DNA from 2 places in the Geodermatophilus sp. URMC 60 genome. Region 2 is predicted to be linked to the other one. Evidence: predicted binding sites of a transcription regulator. Region 2 holds the regulator's gene; the other holds the start of a gene.

Region 1 (7,816 bases), 1.9 Mb from region 2:
GCCCGACTGCGCGCCGAACCAGGCCAGCGCCGCCTTGAGCCGCTCGCTGGTGAACCACCGGTCCAGCAGTGCGTCGCCGGAGCCGAGGAAGTCGACGGCGATGTCGCCGCCGGAGGTCCGCGGCCGGCCGTCGGTGGGCGCGCCGATCGGCCAGAAGGATCGGGCCAGGCCGCCCACGGTCGGCCGCCGCGCGAAGGAGCCGACGACGGCGCGGCTGCGCGGCGCCCACACCTCGACGAAGCGGCGGTAGGCGGCGGCGTCCTCCGGCCCGCAGGCCGCGGCGATCGAGGCACAGGTGGCCTCGAGGTCGACGGAGAACACCAGCGGCCGGCCGTCGGGGCCGGGGTCGCCGGGGGAGGGGGCGGGCGCGAAGCCCCAGGGGTCGCAGTCGACGTAACGCAGGCCGTGCGCGGCGAGGTCGAGCTCCTCGACGATGCCGCTCTGCCGGATGATCACGTGCGCGCTCGAGCCGCGGTCGACCCGCACGCCCGGCCAGCGCTCCACGGTCGACACCGCGCCGCCGAGCACCTCGTCGCGCTCGACGACCTCCACGCGCAGCCCGGCGCGGGCCAGGTAGCAGGCGGCGACCAGCCCGTTGTGCCCGGCGCCGACGACGACGGCGTCGACGGCGGTGTCGACGGCGGTGTCACCGTCCGCGGCCTGCCCTCCGGTGCTCGTCGGCCGCCGCAGCCCTGCTGCACCCCTGCGTGAGCTCGCCAGCTCGCTCACGTGCGGTCGGACCGGGGCGCCGGCGGCGGCAGCGGCAGGCGGGCGCCGAGGATGGCGAAGGGGCGCGAGTCGCCGGGGAAGCGGTGGTTGCGGGCCAGGTCGACGAAGCCGTCGGCGTGGTACAGCCGGAAGGCCTTGGTGTCGTTGTCCGGGGTCGACAGCAGCGCCGCCGGGTAGGGCAGTCCGGCCACCAGGGCGTGCAGCAGCTGGCGGCCCAGGCCGCGGCTCTGGTGGTCGGGGTGCACGTGCAGCTCGCAGACCTCGAAGGCACCGGGCAGCCAGCGCTTCGCCGTCCGCCGGTCGAGGGCGGCGCGCACCTGGTCGTGCCACCACTGCCCGGGTGCGATCAGGTAGCCGTAGCCGAACCCGACGAGGACCTCCCCGTCGCGGGTCTCCACGAAGGCGCCGACCGCGCGGAACCCGGGGCGCTCGGTGTGCTGGATGGCGTAGCCGTACCGGCCGGCGACCACCGAGGGGCTGTAGCCCATCGCCTCGCCGTAGATGGCCAGCGCCTCGTGCATGTGGTCGCGCAGCCAGCCGGTGGGCAGCTCGGTGACCCGCGCCGCGGGCGTCGTCCCGGTCACGAGTGCACCGCCTCGGGTAGCACCGCCGGATCGTCGCCCACCTCGGCGGCGGTCCCGCCGGTCAGCCGCAGCAGCTCCTCGTAGCTGGTCGGGAAGACCGCGTGCGGATGTCCGGCTGCGGCCCAGACCCGGTCGTGCCGGGCCAGCTCGATGTCGACCAGCGTGCCGATCGGCTCCGGGTGGCCGATCGGCGCGACGCCGCCGATCGGCTGGCCGGTGTGCCGGCGCACGAAGTCGGCCGACGCCGGGTGCACGTCGCGGACGCCGAGCAGCGCAGCCACCTTCGCGACGTCGACCCGGTGGGCGCCGCTGGTGAGGACCAGCAGCGGCGCGCCGTCGACGTCGAACAGCAGGCTGTTGGCGATGGCTCCGAGCGGGACGCCGAGCTCTCCGGCTGCTTCGGCGGCGGTGCGGGCGCTGCCGGTCAGCTCGAGCACCTGGCCGGTGGCGCCGGTCTCGGCCAGCAGGGAGGAGATGGCGGCCACCCGCGGGTGCTCGGGTCGGCTCATGCGTCGATCCTGCCATCGGCCCGGGCGGTCCGCCCCCGGCCCGGGCGCCCCGGCCGGCCGGGACGCCGGCGGAGCCGGCTGCGCGTCCGCTTGACGTCGTCGGTGCCGTCGGGTGTACTCATCGTCGTTCGAACACGCGTTCGAACGACGGCCCCCCGCCGCACCGTGGTCCTTCCCCACCCGGTGCGGCGGGCCGGGGCCGGTGGGGCGGCGGAGCGGTGGGGAGTCTGTCATGAGCCGGGTGCTGGGCGGGGTCGGCGAGCGGGTCGGCGAGGAGGTGCAGGTGGAGCGCGGGCCGCTCGGGCCGGCGCAGTTCTGGCGCGGGCAGTCCCGCTATGTCGTCGGCGAGCTGCTCGACTCGTGGGTGGAAACCGCCCCGTGGTGGCAGCGCGGTGCCGCGGGAGCCGGTGGCGCCTCTGCCGAGCTGGTCGCCAGCCGCCAGGTGTGGCGGGTCGAGGCGGTCCGGGCCGGCCGGTCGCGCATGAGCTTCGCCGGCGTCTTCGACCTCAGCTGGGAGTCGGCGGACAACCGCTGGTCGCTCGTGCGGGTGCACGACTGATGGGAGCCGTCCGCGTCATGGCCGACCAGCTGCCCCTGCCCCCGCCGCTGCCCCCGGCTGCCCGCCAGCTGCTCGACCAGGCCACCCGGGCGCTGGCCGAGGCGGCGGCGAACGCCGACGCCCGCCAGCGCTACGCCACCGCACACCTGGGCGCGCTGCGCGCCGCCGCCGCGGTGCTGGCCGCCCGCACCCGACCGGAGTCCGGGCGGCGCCGCCCGCGCAGCGCCTGGGTGCTGCTCGGCCAGGTCGCGCCCGAGCTGGGGGAGTGGGCCACCTTCTTCGCCGCCGGCGCGGCCAAGCGGGCCGCCGCCGAGGCCGGGCTGTCCCACGCGGTCACCGACCGCGAGGCCGACGACCTGGTCCGCGACGTGCGGGCCTTCCTCGCCGTCGTGGACAACACCCTGGGCAGCACGCCGCCGCCGGAGTCGCCCCGGCGCGCGCGTCCCCGGGTGGTCGGCGGGTCCGGGCACCGGAACGGGAGGTGAGACCCGACCCCTTCGTCCACCTCCACGTCGCCTCGGGCTACTCCATGCAGTACGGGGCCAACCACCCGGCCGACCTGGTCGAGCGGGCGGCCGAGCACGGCATGCGGGCCCTGGCGCTCACCGACCGCGACGGGCTCTACGGCGCGGTGAAGTTCGCGCTGGCCTGCCGGGCTGCCGACGTGCGTCCGCTGTTCGGGGTGGACCTGGCGGTGACGCCCTCGGTGGACTCGACCGTCCCGCCGGCCCTGGCGCCGGTGGTCGGCGGTGCGCACTCGACGCAGCGGGCACGGGCCCGCCGGCCGAGCGCACCGGACGACGCGCCCGGTCGCGCCGGACGCCGTTCACCGGCCCGCGGCGGGGCCAGCGTCGACCCGCGGCTGCCGCGGGTCACCTTCCTCGCCAGGGACGGCGCCGGCTGGCGCTCGCTGTGCCGGCTGACCAGCGCGACCCACCTGCGCGGCACCCGCGGGGAACCGGTGAGCTCGCTGGCGCTGGCCGCCGAGCACGCGCCCGGGCTGGTGGCCCTGCTGGGCCCGGACTCCCAGGTGGGCCGGGCGCTGGCCGCCGGGCGGGCCGACGTGGCCTCCGCCCGGCTGGCCGCCTGGCGCGCGGTGTTCGGCCCCGGCTCGCTGGTGCTCGAGGTCGTGCACCACCGCGGCCGGGGCGACCGCTCCCAGGCGCAGGCGCTGCTGCGCTTCGCCGCCGCGGAGGGGGTGCCGGCGGTGCTGACCAACGCGGTCCGTCACGTCGACGCCCTGGACGCACCCACCGCCGACGTCCTGGACGCGGCGCGCCGGCTGGTCCCGCTGGACGCCCGGCACGTCGACCGGCGCACCGCCGAGGGCTACCTGAAGTCGGGCAAGGAGATGGCGGAGGTCGCCGAGGACCTCGTCGGCCCCGACCGCGACGCCGCGCTGCGGCTGCTGGAGCGCACCGCCCGGCTGGCCGAGCAGTGCGCGGTCGACGTCCGGGCCGACCTCGGTGTCGGCACCGTGCGCTACCCCGAGCTCGACGTGGTCACCACCCCGGCCGAGCAGGGGATGGGCCCCTCGCAGGTGCTGCGCTCCCGCTGCGAGGCCGGGCTGGGCCGGCGGGGGATGGCCCGGACGGCGGAGGTGGCCCGGCGGCTGGACGACGAGCTGGCGGTCATCGACGCCCTCGGCTACCCGTCCTACTTCCTCACCGTCGCCGACGTGGTCGACCTCATCCGGAGCCTGAGGGTCCGGGCCGCGGCGCGGGGCTCGGGCGCCGGCAGCCTGGTCACCTACCTGCTGGGCATCTCCGATGTCGACCCGATCCGGTACGGCCTGCTGATGGAGCGCTTCCTCTCCCCGCTGCGCCACCAGCTGCCCGACGTCGACATCGACGTGGAGTCCGCCCGCCGGATGGAGGTGTACGACGCGGTCCTCGACCGCTTCGGCGCCCACCGGGTCAGCTGCATCTCGATGATGGACACCTACCGGGTGCGGCACGCCATCCGCGACGTCGGCGCCGCGCTCGGGCTGCCACCGGCCGAGGTCGACGCGGTCGCCAAGGCCTTCCCGCACATCCGGGCCAACCAGGTGCACGCCGCGCTCAAGGACCTCCCGGAGCTGCGGGCCAGCCGGCTGGGCGCGCGACGCGGCGGCGGCACCGGCGACCTCGACCTGCTCTTCGACCTGGTCGCCCGGCTCGACGGGCTGCCCCGGCACATCGCGCTGCACCCGTGCGGCGTGCTGCTGTCCGACGCCACGCTGCTCGACCGCACCCCGGTGGAGAACAGCTACCTGGGCTACCCGATGAGCCAGTTCGACAAGGACGACGTCGAGGAGCTCGGTCTGCTCAAGCTCGACCTGCTCGGCATCCGGATGCAGTCGGCGATCGCGCACGCCCTCGACGAGGTGGCCCGGGTCGACGGCGAGACCGTCGACATCGACGCCGTCCCACGCGACGACCCGACGACGTTCGAGCTGATCCGCAGCACCCGGACCCTCGGCATGTTCCAGATCGAGTCGCCGGGGCAGCGGGAGCTGGTCGGCAAGTTCGGGCCGGAGACGTTCGAGGACATCGTCATCGACATCTCGCTGTTCCGGCCCGGCCCGGTGAAGAGCGACATGGTCACCCCGTTCCTGCTGGCCCGGAACGGCTGGCAGGACCCGGTCTACCCGCACCCCGACCTCGCGCCGTTCCTGGAGCAGACCGCCGGCGTCGTGGTCTTCCACGAGCAGGTCCTGCAGGTCGTGGCCCAGATGACCGGCTGCGACCTGGCCCAGGCCGACGAGGTCCGCCGTGCGCTGGGGGACCGGGAGTTGCACGCCGAGGTGCGGGCCTGGTTCGTGCCCGAGGCGCTGCGGCGCTACCCGGTGGAGGTGGTCGAGAGGGTGTGGGAGGTGCTGGTCGCCTTCGGCTCCTTCGGCTTCTGCAAGGCCCACGCAGCGGCGTTCGCCCTGCCCACCTACCAGTCGGCGTGGCTGAAGACCCACCACCCGGCGGCCTTCCTCGCCGGGGTGCTCACCCACGACCCCGGGATGTACCCGAAGCGGCTGATCCTCGACGACGCCCGCAACTTCGGCGTCCGGGTGCTGGGTCTGGACGTCAACGCCTCGGCCGGCACCTACCGGGTCGAGCGGCTCGGGTCGGCAACCGACCCTGAGGGTGGACTCGAGGTCGAGGGTTGGGGCTGGGTGCGCCCGGAGTGGATGCCGGCGGCGATGCCCGACCCGTCCCGCTACGGCATCCGGCTGTCCCTGACCGACGTGAAGGGCATCTCCGGCGAGGAGGTGGAGCGGGTCGTCGCCGGGCAGCCCTACCGCTCGCTCACCGACTTCTGGCACCGGGCGTCGGTGTCCCGGCCGGTGGTGGAGCGGCTGGTGCTGGCCGGCGGCTTCGACTCCCTCTACGGCTTCGGGGTCCGCGACCGCGAGGCCGGCCGGCCCACCCGCAGCCGCCGGCAGGTCACCCGCCGCGACCTGCTGCTGCAGATCGGCGAGCTGGACCGGTGGAGCCGCAGCGGCGCGAAGGCCGCCACGACCGGACAGCTCAGCCTCGACCTCATGGGCCTCGACACGGGCACCGAGCTGCCCGGTCAGGAGGCGGAGGAGCCGGGGCTGGGCTGGGCCGAGGGCAGCGGCCTGCCCGAGTTCACCGACGCCGAGCTGGTGCGCGCCGAGTTGGAGGTGCTCGGCCTGGACGCCAGCCGGCACGTCGTCGACTTCTACCGGCCGTTCCTCGCCGCGATCGGCGCGGTGCCGGCCGGGGAGCTGCTCTCCAGCCGCAGCGGTGCCGAGGTGCTGGTCGCCGGGGTCAAGGTGGCCACCCAGACGCCGCCGATCCGCTCCGGGCGCCGGGTGGTCTTCGTGACCCTCGACGACGGCACCGGCTGCACCGACTCCACGTTCTTCGAGGACGCCCAGGGCCCCTACGCCTCGACGGTCTTCCACTCGTGGCTGCTGGTCATCCGTGGGGTGCTGCGGCGCACCGGTCCGCGCGGGGTCTCGCTACGGGCCACCGGCGCCTGGGAGCTGCCGGCACTGCACGAGGCCTGGGAGACCGGCGGGCTGGAGGCGGTGGCCGAGCAGATGGCCACCCCCGGCGGGTACACCGAGGAGTCGATCGCCGGTGCGGCGGCCTCACGCGGCTCGCGGCCGGTGGTGGTCAAGCCGGTGCTGGTGCACCCCACGGGTTTCCGGATGTCGCCCTACGCCGACATCAAGCCGGCCGGGGAGGACGCCATCACCGTGGCGCGCCGTGACGCCACCCGCAGGGGGACGTCGTCGGCGCCGCGCAAGCTCTGGCACTCCAGCCCGGGCAGCTCCGGCCACTGATGAAGGGTCCCGTCCTTCCCCCCACCCCTCGCAGGCTCGGGGCGGGACCCGGGACGGGCCGCCGCCCCCGCTCGCAGGTCCGCGGTGGGCCTCTGGACGGGGCCGGCCCGGGACGGGGCCGCGGCGGGGCCAGCGCCGGTCACCCACCGGGCCGCCGACGACCCCGTTCACCGATGACTCCGGCCGCGCGGCGCGGTCTACTCCTCGACGCCGGAGCGACGGCCCCAGCCAACCGAGAGGACGCCCCATGCCCAAGCAGATCCCGTGCCTGTGGTTCGACGGCGCGGCCGAGCAGGCCGCCGCCCACTACACCGCGATCTTCCCCAACTCCTCGATCGGCGAGGTCACCCGCTACGGCCCGGACATGCCCATGCCCGAGGGCACCGCGATGACCGTCGCCTTCACCCTCGACGGCCAGGAGTACGTCGGCCTCAACGGCGGCCCGCAGTTCTCGTTCACCGAGGCCATCTCCTTCCAGATCATGTGCGCCGACCAGGAGGAGGCCGACCACTACTGGAACCAGCTGACCGACGGCGGCGAGGAGAGCATGTGCGGCTGGCTCAAGGACCGCTTCGGTGTCTCCTGGCAGGTCGTGCCGACCGAGCTGACCAGCCTGCTGAACGACCCCGACCCCGGGCGCGCCCGGCGCGCCACCGAGGCGATGCTGCAGATGCGCCGGATTGACCTCGAGGAGATCAAGCGGGCGGCCGACGGGGTCAACGCCTGAAGCAGGACCCCGTCCTCCCCGCCCTTCGCACGCTCGGCAGGAGGACCCTCCTGCCCCGCCACTCGCAGGCTCGCGGCGGGACCCCGCGGAAGGGCCGCCGGGACGGGGCCGGGCGTCAGAACGGTGGCGATGTGCGCGAACGGCGCGGTCCCGGCCCGCGATGCGCCGCGAGCGCACATCGCCGGCGCCGCCCCGGCCACCGCACCGGCGCCGCCTCCCTGCCGCCGGCGAACGCACCCCGTGCCCGGCACCGACCGCCGCTAGGCTCCGACGGGTGCCGCCGTCTGCCCCCACCTCGTCCGCCGCGGACCAGCTGCCCGCCCGCGCGGCCGCCGTCTGGGCCGCCCTCGACCCGCTCGTCGCGGCGGGCCGCCCGCTGCGGGTGCTCGACGTCGGCGGCGGCAGCGGCAACTCCGCGGT
Region 2 (7,816 bases):
TTCAGGCCGGCGCCGGAGCCGCCCTTGAAGATCAGCCCCTCCTCCCGGTACCAGTTGAGGATCGAGTCCATCGTGTCGTCGACGGCGAGGATGAAGCAGGCGCTGACCTGCTGCGGAGCGCTCGTGCCGACGTTGAACCACACGGGGCTGTTGAAGCTGAAGTACTGGTGCAGCAGCATCCAGGTCAGCTCGTGCTCGAAGATCTCCGCGTCGCCCTCGCTGGCGAAGTAGCCGTGCTCGCGGCCGGCCGCCCCGTAGGTCAGCACGACCCGGTCGATGAGCTGGCGCAGGCTGGTCTCGCGCTGCGGGGTGCCGACGGCGCCGCGGAAGTACTTCGTGGTGACGATGTTGGTGGCGTTGATGCTCCACTCGGCGGGGAACTCCACGCCGCGCTGCTCGAAGTTGATCGAGCCGTCCCGCCAGTTGGTCATGACGACGTCACGACGCTCCCAGGTCACCTCGTCGTACGGGTGCACCCCGGCGGTGGTGAAGACGCGCTTGACCTTCAGGCCCTTTCCCCTGGTCGGCGCCTTGGCGGCGCGACGCGTGCGGCCCGACAAGCGATCCTCGGTCTCGGTCACGGAGCTCTCCCTGTGTTGTGGGCCCTGTTTCGAGGGCATTGCGGCGGCTGGGGAAGAGCCGCACTCTGTCTAGCGGGTGGTGCTGACGGTTCTGGCGACAGCGGCGGGCGTCATCGACCGGGGCTGGCGTCGGAGGCGGCCTGGCCGCGCCCCCCACCCCGCCGGCGGACCGGCGGGTCCTGCATGCCAGGCAGTGGCGGGGTACCGGCGGCGATGTGCCGGGCCCGCAGCTCGGTGATCTCCTTCTCGAAGTCCTCGACCGAGGTGAAGGCGCGGTAGACGCTGGCGAAGCGCAGGTAGGCGACCTCGTCCAGCTCCCGCAGCGGCCGGAGGATGGCCAGCCCCACCTCGTGGCTGGGCACCTCCGCCGCGCCCGTGGCCCGGATGGCGTCCTCGACCTGCTGGGCGAGCTGCTGCAGCTGGTCCTCGTCGACCGGCCGCCCCTGGCAGGCGCGGCGGACGCCGGCCACCACCTTGCTGCGGTTGAACGGCTCGCTCACGCCGCTGCGCTTGACGACGGCGAGGACGGCCTCCTCCACCGTGGTGAAGCGCCGCCCGCACGCGGGGCACGACCGGCGGCGGCGGGTGGTCGCCCCCTCGTCGGCCTCGCGCGAGTCGATGACGCGGCTGTCCGGGTTGTGGCAGAAGGGGCAGCGCACGGCAGATCCCCTCCCCTCGTGACGCGCTCCGGTGCTCGTCCGCCCGGACGCCACGGCGACTGCGCGAGCGGTCGGAGCGACGGGCCGGGAGGCCGGCTGTGGACCTCCCTGGGGACATCCGGTGGACGTCGTGGGGAGGACCTGAGGACCGGCCTGTGGACGGACTCACAACGGTGCAACTACTAGATGTAGGGGAACCCTAGGTCCGCCTCCACTAGATCTGCAAGCCGGAACGCAAGGCGCGTCGTCCGTCGAGACGACTTCGTGACCACCCGCGCTCAGTCGTCACAGCCGTCCCGGCGACACGCCGGGAACGCGCCGCAGCGGTCGCGCGACACGTCGGTCGGGTGTAGCGGGCAGCCGGCAGCGGCCGGCGCTCCGCAGGAGGACGGGGTGCGCATGTGGAGGCGCAGGGACGACCGGCGTCAGGCGCGGAGTGCCCCACCGGGTCGCGGGAGCCGAGGACGGGCCACGCGGTCGCCGAGGCGCAGCGGGCGGGTCAGGCAGTCGGCCTCGGTGGCACGCGGCATGAGCACCGTCGCGTCACTCGGCTCCGCGTCACTCGGCTCCGCGTCACTCGGCTCCGCGTCCCGCGTCTCCTCCGGCTGCACTGCGCCGTCGGACGCCCGGTGACGCCCGGCGCGGTGCCGGCCGGCGGACGGGCCGTGGACGGCGGGCTGCTCGGCGGTCACGTCGCCACCGTGACGGCGGCGACGGCGTCCGGCGGCCGGAGCCGAGCCGGGGACGACGCCGGCCACCCGCTGCTCACGGGCGGCGGCCTCGCTCAGCGACAGCAGCGGAGCGGCCGAGGCTCCGGGCAGCAGTTTCTCGCCGAGGCCCGCGAAGGGGTCGACGCCGCCGTCGGGGCCCAGCGCCGGCGCCGGCCGGGCCTCGGGCAGGCGCACCTCGGCCAGATCGGTCCAGGTCTCGCGGTCGACGCCGGCCACGGTCACCCGCACCCACATCCGGCACGCGCCCTCACCGTCGTGACGCCACCCCAGCAGCGAGCCCGGCCACCAGGCGCCGTCGACGAACACCTCGCAGTTCTGCGACTGCTGCGTGAAGACGGCGGCCCGGCTGCCTGAGATCGCTGACACGGACCCGACCGTAGATCGATCACCTGCCACCGAGCGTCAGCGACTCGGCACGAGGGGTTGACGAACATCGGCGCCGCCCCTTGTCGCTCCTCGACCGAGCCCTGACCGGACGACCCGGCCGTGCCGGTCAGGGCAGCTCCAGAACCTGACCGGGGACCACGACCGAGCCCTCGAGGTCGTTGAGCTCCTCGATGGCGTCGACCACCGTGCGCACGTCATGGTCGGTGCCGGCGACCTCTCCCGCGATCGACCACACCGTGTCGCCCGGCTCCACGACGACACTCCTCTCGCCGGCCAGCCGCAGCCCGCTGTCGCCTCCGCCGCCGAGGGGCGCGACCACCGAGCCGAGCGCGACGGCGCCGCCGAGCACCAGGGCGAGCACCAGCCGGCGCCCCCGACGGGTCAGGCGCAGCCGGGGGGACGCGGCGCGTCCCGGAGAGGCGCAGCCGCCGCGCACCGCGCGTGCCGGCACCGCCCGCGACGGGGTAGGAGGGCCACTCGGCTCCCGGCGCGCCGGGGCCCGGCCCGCGCCCCGGAGCGGCCCCACCGGCTCCGCGGCCCGCGACTCCGGGCCCGCCGGGCGGTCGGGGACCGGCCGCAGGTGGCCGGCGACGCGGAGTCCGGTCCCGGCCAGGCCCGGCGCGGCCAGCATCCGCGCGGCACGCCCGGACGGGACCGCGGTCCGCGCCGCCCGGTCGGCTCCGGCTCCGCGGCCGCCGTCCGGCGACACGAGCAACGGTCGCCACGGGACCTGCACCGCGGCGTCGAACTCAAGCACGGCCTGCCGCACGCTCGCCATGACCACTCCTCCTCCGTCGACCCGGGCACCGATCGAACGCACGTTCGATCGAACGCATGTCCGATGTCTACCGCATCCCGCCGACGGGGTCGACACGACACCGCACCTCGTTTCGAACACACGTTTGAACTACCGCCGCCGAGGCGCTACCGTCCCGATCAGCACCCGTCCGCCGTCGCCGCGAGGGCGTCGGCGGGGCCGGGGCCGGCCCGTCCGGCTCCCCGGGCGGGCGCAGGACGACGGGGCCGTGGCGGCACGGCCGGCGAGGAGGAGACGTGGCGGGCACCAGGGGGACGTCGGGCAGCGGTGTCCGGGGCAGAGGCGGCTCGTCGCGTCGCGCGTCGGGCAGCCGGACCGCCCCACCGGAGGCGGCCGAGGCGGCATCGGTGCGCACCTTCCCCGACCGGGGCGAGGCCGGCGACGGGCTCACCCAGCGGCAGCGGCGCGTCCTCGAGGTGATCCGCGACTCGATCGAGCGGCGCGGCTACCCGCCCTCGGTGCGTGAGATCGGCGAGGCAGTCGGACTGTCGTCGGCCTCATCGGTGGCCCACCAGCTCAGCGTGCTGCAGAAGAAGGGCTGGCTGCGCCGCGACCCGAACCGCCCGCGCGCGCTCGACGTGCGCCTGCCCGGCGACACCCCGGGCGGCCCAGCGCCCACGGTGGTCGCCCCCGCCGGCGCCGAGGAGACCCCCGTCCCCACCTACGTCCCGCTCGTCGGCCGGATCGCCGCCGGTGGCCCGGTGCTGGCCGAGCAGGCGGTCGAGGACGTCTTCCCGCTCCCCCGCGAGCTGGTGGGCGAGGGCACGCTGTTCATGCTCAAGGTCACCGGTGACTCGATGGTCGAGGCGGCCATCTGCGACGGCGACTGGGTGGTCGTGCGGCAGCAGCCGACCGCGGAGAACGGCGAGATCGTCGCCGCCATGATCGACGGCGAGGCGACGGTGAAGACCTACAAGCGGCGTGACGGGCACGTGTGGTTGCTGCCGCACAACCCCGCGTACGAGCCCATCCCCGGCGACGACGCCACCGTGCTCGGCCGCGTCGTCACGGTGCTTCGCCGGGTCTGACCCGGTCCCGCCGGCGCGGCGACGGTCGCGGGCGGCCGGCCCTCTCAGTCGCGCCGGCGGACGAACACGCCGCCGAGCCACACGATCAGGCCGGCGACGACGGCCGCGGCGACCGCGGCTGCGACCGGCGGCGGCCCGTGCCCGCCCGAGCGCAGTCCGGAGACCGTGCCCTCCGCGGACGTCGTCCCCGGCGGGGGAGCCGCCTCGGCCGGCAGCGGGACCACGGTGACGTCGCTGGGCAGGCCCTCCCCCGCCACGACGAGGCCCGAGGAGTCCCCTGTGAAGCTGATCGCCTCGCCCTGGGCCGCCTCGGGCAGCGCGACCCGGCGCGGCTCCCCCGCCAGCGCACCCACCACGTCGGAGCCGGTCAGCGACCAGACGTAGGCGTCGGTGTAGGTCCGCAGCGCGATCCACCGCTCGTCGGGCGAGACCGCGCCGCCGGTGACCATGAGCTGTCCAGCGCGACCGACCGGGCCACCCGGCGTCCCGGTGAGCACGAAGTCCACGCCGCCGACCTGGGTGAGGCCGACGGTGCCGTCCTCCACGAGGGCCGACACCGGCCGGTACACCGCGCTGGCGCCGAGCACCTCCTTGGTCACCAGGTAGGGCGTCCCGTCGGGCGCGAGCAGCAGTGCCTCGACGTCCCGTGGACCGTCGGGGTAGGCGAGCCGGTAGACGGAACTGCTGCTGTCGGCGTGCAGGGCCAGCAGCGCCACCGTCGTCCGGGTCCCGTTGTTGTCGCCGGTGTCCGCGAGCCACACCGTTCCGTCGACGGCCAGCGCCAGGTCCTCCGGGTCGTAGGGGTCCACCGGCGCGGAGTGCACGGTGACCACGGCACACGTCGCGTCGAGCACGTAGACCTCGAGCGAGTCGCCGCCGTCGTTGTGCGCCAGCATCCGGTCGCCCACCTCGACCAGCCCGGAGACCTCGGGCAGACGGGGGTCGGTCAGCTGGCAGCGCGTTCCCGGTGCTGCCGGGTCGGCCGGCTGTGCGGACACCGGCAGGGCGGAGCCGAGGACGAGCGTCAGCGCGAGACCGGTCCCGGCCGTCAGACGTCGCCCTCCGACCCCGCTACGCGGAGGACCGGCCAGCTCGGGCACCGACCCAGCGTGACACCACGACCGCGTCCAGTAGGTGAACCACGCCCAGCAGCAGGAGGCCGACGGCCGCCCCGACCACGGCGTCGGTGACCCAGTGGAAGTCCAGGGACACCATGGCCACCCCGGTGGCCACCGGGCCGGCGACGCTCAACGCCCGGGCCGTCTGCTGCGCCCATGCCGCGAGGCGGTACTCGACCACCTGCCAGCGTGCCACTCCCCACATGAGCACCGCGTTGGCGACGTGCCCCGAGGGGTAGGACGCACCGTCCCGGTGGAAGAACGACCCGGGGTAGGCCGGCGCCGTCCGGCCCGTGCCGTACTTGAACGAGTAGACGACGAGGGTCAGCAGGACCAGCGCGAGCAGCACCCGCAGCAGCGGCACCACCGTGCGGAACCGCCACCCGAGGTAGCCGACGAGCCCGGCCAGGACGATGAGGATGAAGCCGCGCCCACCCAGTTGGGTCACCGCCCACACCGGCCAGTAGGCGGCGGAGTCCTTGAGGTCCCAGGCGCTGACCACCTCGGAGACCCTCAGGTCCATCCGCTCGAGCACGCCCCGGCCGAGCAGGTCGACGGTCACCGCGACCGTGACCACGAAGGCGACCACCAGGAGCCACCGCGGCGGGCGGCCGACGGGGACGCCGGTGTCGGCGGCGTCGAGCGGGGTCGCCCCCGGACGCCGCCGCACCGCGCCGCTGGTCACGCCGGCCACGGTACCGGGCCGTGACCTGATCGTGACCTCGCTCGATCGAGCGAGCGTGTCAGCTGACGGGCGCCGCGAACCCCTCGAGGGCGGCGGCGAGGGCGCCGTCCACCCGAGCGCTGAGCCGGGTACCCCCGGCCTCGTGGGTCTCCTTCAGCACCTCGCCGTCCCGGTGCACCCGGGCCACCAGGTCGCCGCGGTCGTAGGGCACCAGCACGTCGACCTCGACCTCGGGGTGCGGCAGCCGGGCGGCCAGGATCTCTCGCAGCTGCTCGATGCCTGCACCCGTGCGGGCCGAGACCCACAGCGCACCCGGCAGGGCACGGCGCAGGGTGAGGACGTCCTCTTCGGTCATCGCGTCCACCTTGTTGACGACGATGAGCTCCGGGACGGCCGCGGCGTCGATCTCACCGAGGACGACGCGCACCGCCTCGATCTGCCCCAGCGGGTCGGGGTCGGAGCCGTCGACGACGTGCAGCAGCAGGTCGGCGGCGGCCACCTCCTCCAGCGTGGAGCGGAACGCGTCGACCAGCTGGTGCGGCAGGTGTCGCACGAAGCCGACGGTGTCGGTGAGCGTGTACTCGCGGCCGTCCGGGGACTGCGCCCGGCGCACCGTCGGGTCCAGGGTCGCGAACAGCGCGTTCTCGACCAGCACGCCGGCACCGGTGAGCCGGTTGAGCAGGCTCGACTTGCCGGCGTTGGTGTACCCGGCGATCGCCACGCTGGGGACGGCGTTGCGCCCGCGGGACGAGCGCTGCGTAGCCCGGGCGGTGGCCATGCCGGCGATCTCCCGGCGCAGCTTGCTCACCCGCGCGCGGATCCGCCGCCGATCGGTCTCGATCTTCGTCTCACCGGGGCCACGGGTACCGATGCCGCCACCGCCGGCGACGCGGCCACCGGCCTGCCGGGACAGCGACTCACCCCAGCCGCGCAGCCGCGGCAGCATGTACTGCATCTGCGCCAGCTCGACCTGCGCCTTGCCCTCCCGGCTGGAGGCGTGCTGGGCGAAGATGTCGAGGATCAGCGCGGTCCGGTCGACCACCTTGACCTTGAGGATCTTCTCCAGCGCGTTGAGCTGGCCCGGCGTCAGCTCGCCGTCGCAGATCACGGTGTCGGCGCCGGCCGCGGCGACGATGTCGCGGATCTCGGCGGCCTTGCCCGACCCGACGTAGGTGCCGGCGTCGGGCTTGTCGCGCCGCTGGCTCACCGCCTCCAGGACCTGCGAGCCGGCGGTCTCGGCCAGCGCGGCCAGCTCGCCCAGCGAGCGGTCCGCGTCGACCTGGGTGCCCTCGGTCCAGACGCCGACCAGCACGACGCGCTCGAGGCGCAGCTGGCGGTACTCGACCTCGGTGACGTCGGCGAGCTCGGTGGACAGGCCGGCGACGCGGCGCAGCGCACCGCGGGCCTCGAGCGCGTAGGAGCCGGTCGTGTCGTCCGGCTCGTCCCCCCCGTCGTCGGGGCGGGGTGCCTCCTCGGCGGGCGTCGGCGCGGCCCGCAGGGCGCGTTCCTCGGCGTCGGCGAGCACTGCGCGGTTCTGTGCGGTCGTCATCGTCTCCAGCGTGGCAGACCCCAGCACCTGGGGCATCCGAGTTGTCTCCTGCGCTCGTGTCATCGGCTGGTACAACACCGCGGCCGCGGCGGACCATCCCGGTACGCGTGGCCGGGTCGCGACCGGGTAGAGCGGAGGGCGACGACCGACCACACGAGGAGGCGCGAGATGAGCGAGACGGGCAGCAGCGCCGCAGGGACGAACGAGGAGCTCGACGACCCGGGCCGGGATCCCAAGGGCCTCAACCCGCCGCGCAACCCG

What was found. The regulator LexA, encoded in region 2, represses DNA repair genes until DNA is damaged. The targets are predictions, from matches to a motif close to TCGAACANNTGTTCGA.
Region 1: ACWIX3_RS13895 (DUF6504 family protein) is a predicted target of LexA. The motif match lies at 1,951-1,966, and genes of this name have one in related genera.

The regions. Positions count from the first base shown of each region.
Region 1 covers NZ_CP199958.1:2,909,339-2,917,154, forward strand. The annotation lists gene ACWIX3_RS13880 (phytoene desaturase family protein) at 1-729, opposite strand, end outside; gene ACWIX3_RS13885 (GNAT family N-acetyltransferase) at 726-1,313, opposite strand; gene ACWIX3_RS13890 (YbaK/EbsC family protein) at 1,310-1,822, opposite strand; gene ACWIX3_RS13895 (DUF6504 family protein) at 2,055-2,381, shown strand; gene ACWIX3_RS13900 (SAV_6107 family HEPN domain-containing protein) at 2,381-2,866, shown strand; gene ACWIX3_RS13905 (DNA polymerase III subunit alpha) at 2,863-6,669, shown strand; gene ACWIX3_RS13910 (VOC family protein) at 6,917-7,396, shown strand; gene ACWIX3_RS13915 (class I SAM-dependent methyltransferase) at 7,671-7,816, shown strand, end outside.
Region 2 covers NZ_CP199958.1:4,797,236-4,805,051, forward strand. The annotation lists gene ACWIX3_RS22580 (vitamin B12-dependent ribonucleotide reductase) at 1-581, opposite strand, end outside; gene nrdR (transcriptional regulator NrdR) at 692-1,240, opposite strand; gene ACWIX3_RS22590 (hypothetical protein) at 1,666-2,337, opposite strand; gene ACWIX3_RS22595 (LysM peptidoglycan-binding domain-containing protein) at 2,465-3,136, opposite strand; gene lexA (transcriptional repressor LexA) at 3,412-4,203, shown strand; gene ACWIX3_RS22605 (hypothetical protein) at 4,248-5,201, opposite strand; gene ACWIX3_RS22610 (phosphatase PAP2 family protein) at 5,275-6,006, opposite strand; gene hflX (GTPase HflX) at 6,065-7,555, opposite strand; gene ACWIX3_RS22620 (hypothetical protein) at 7,724-7,816, shown strand, end outside.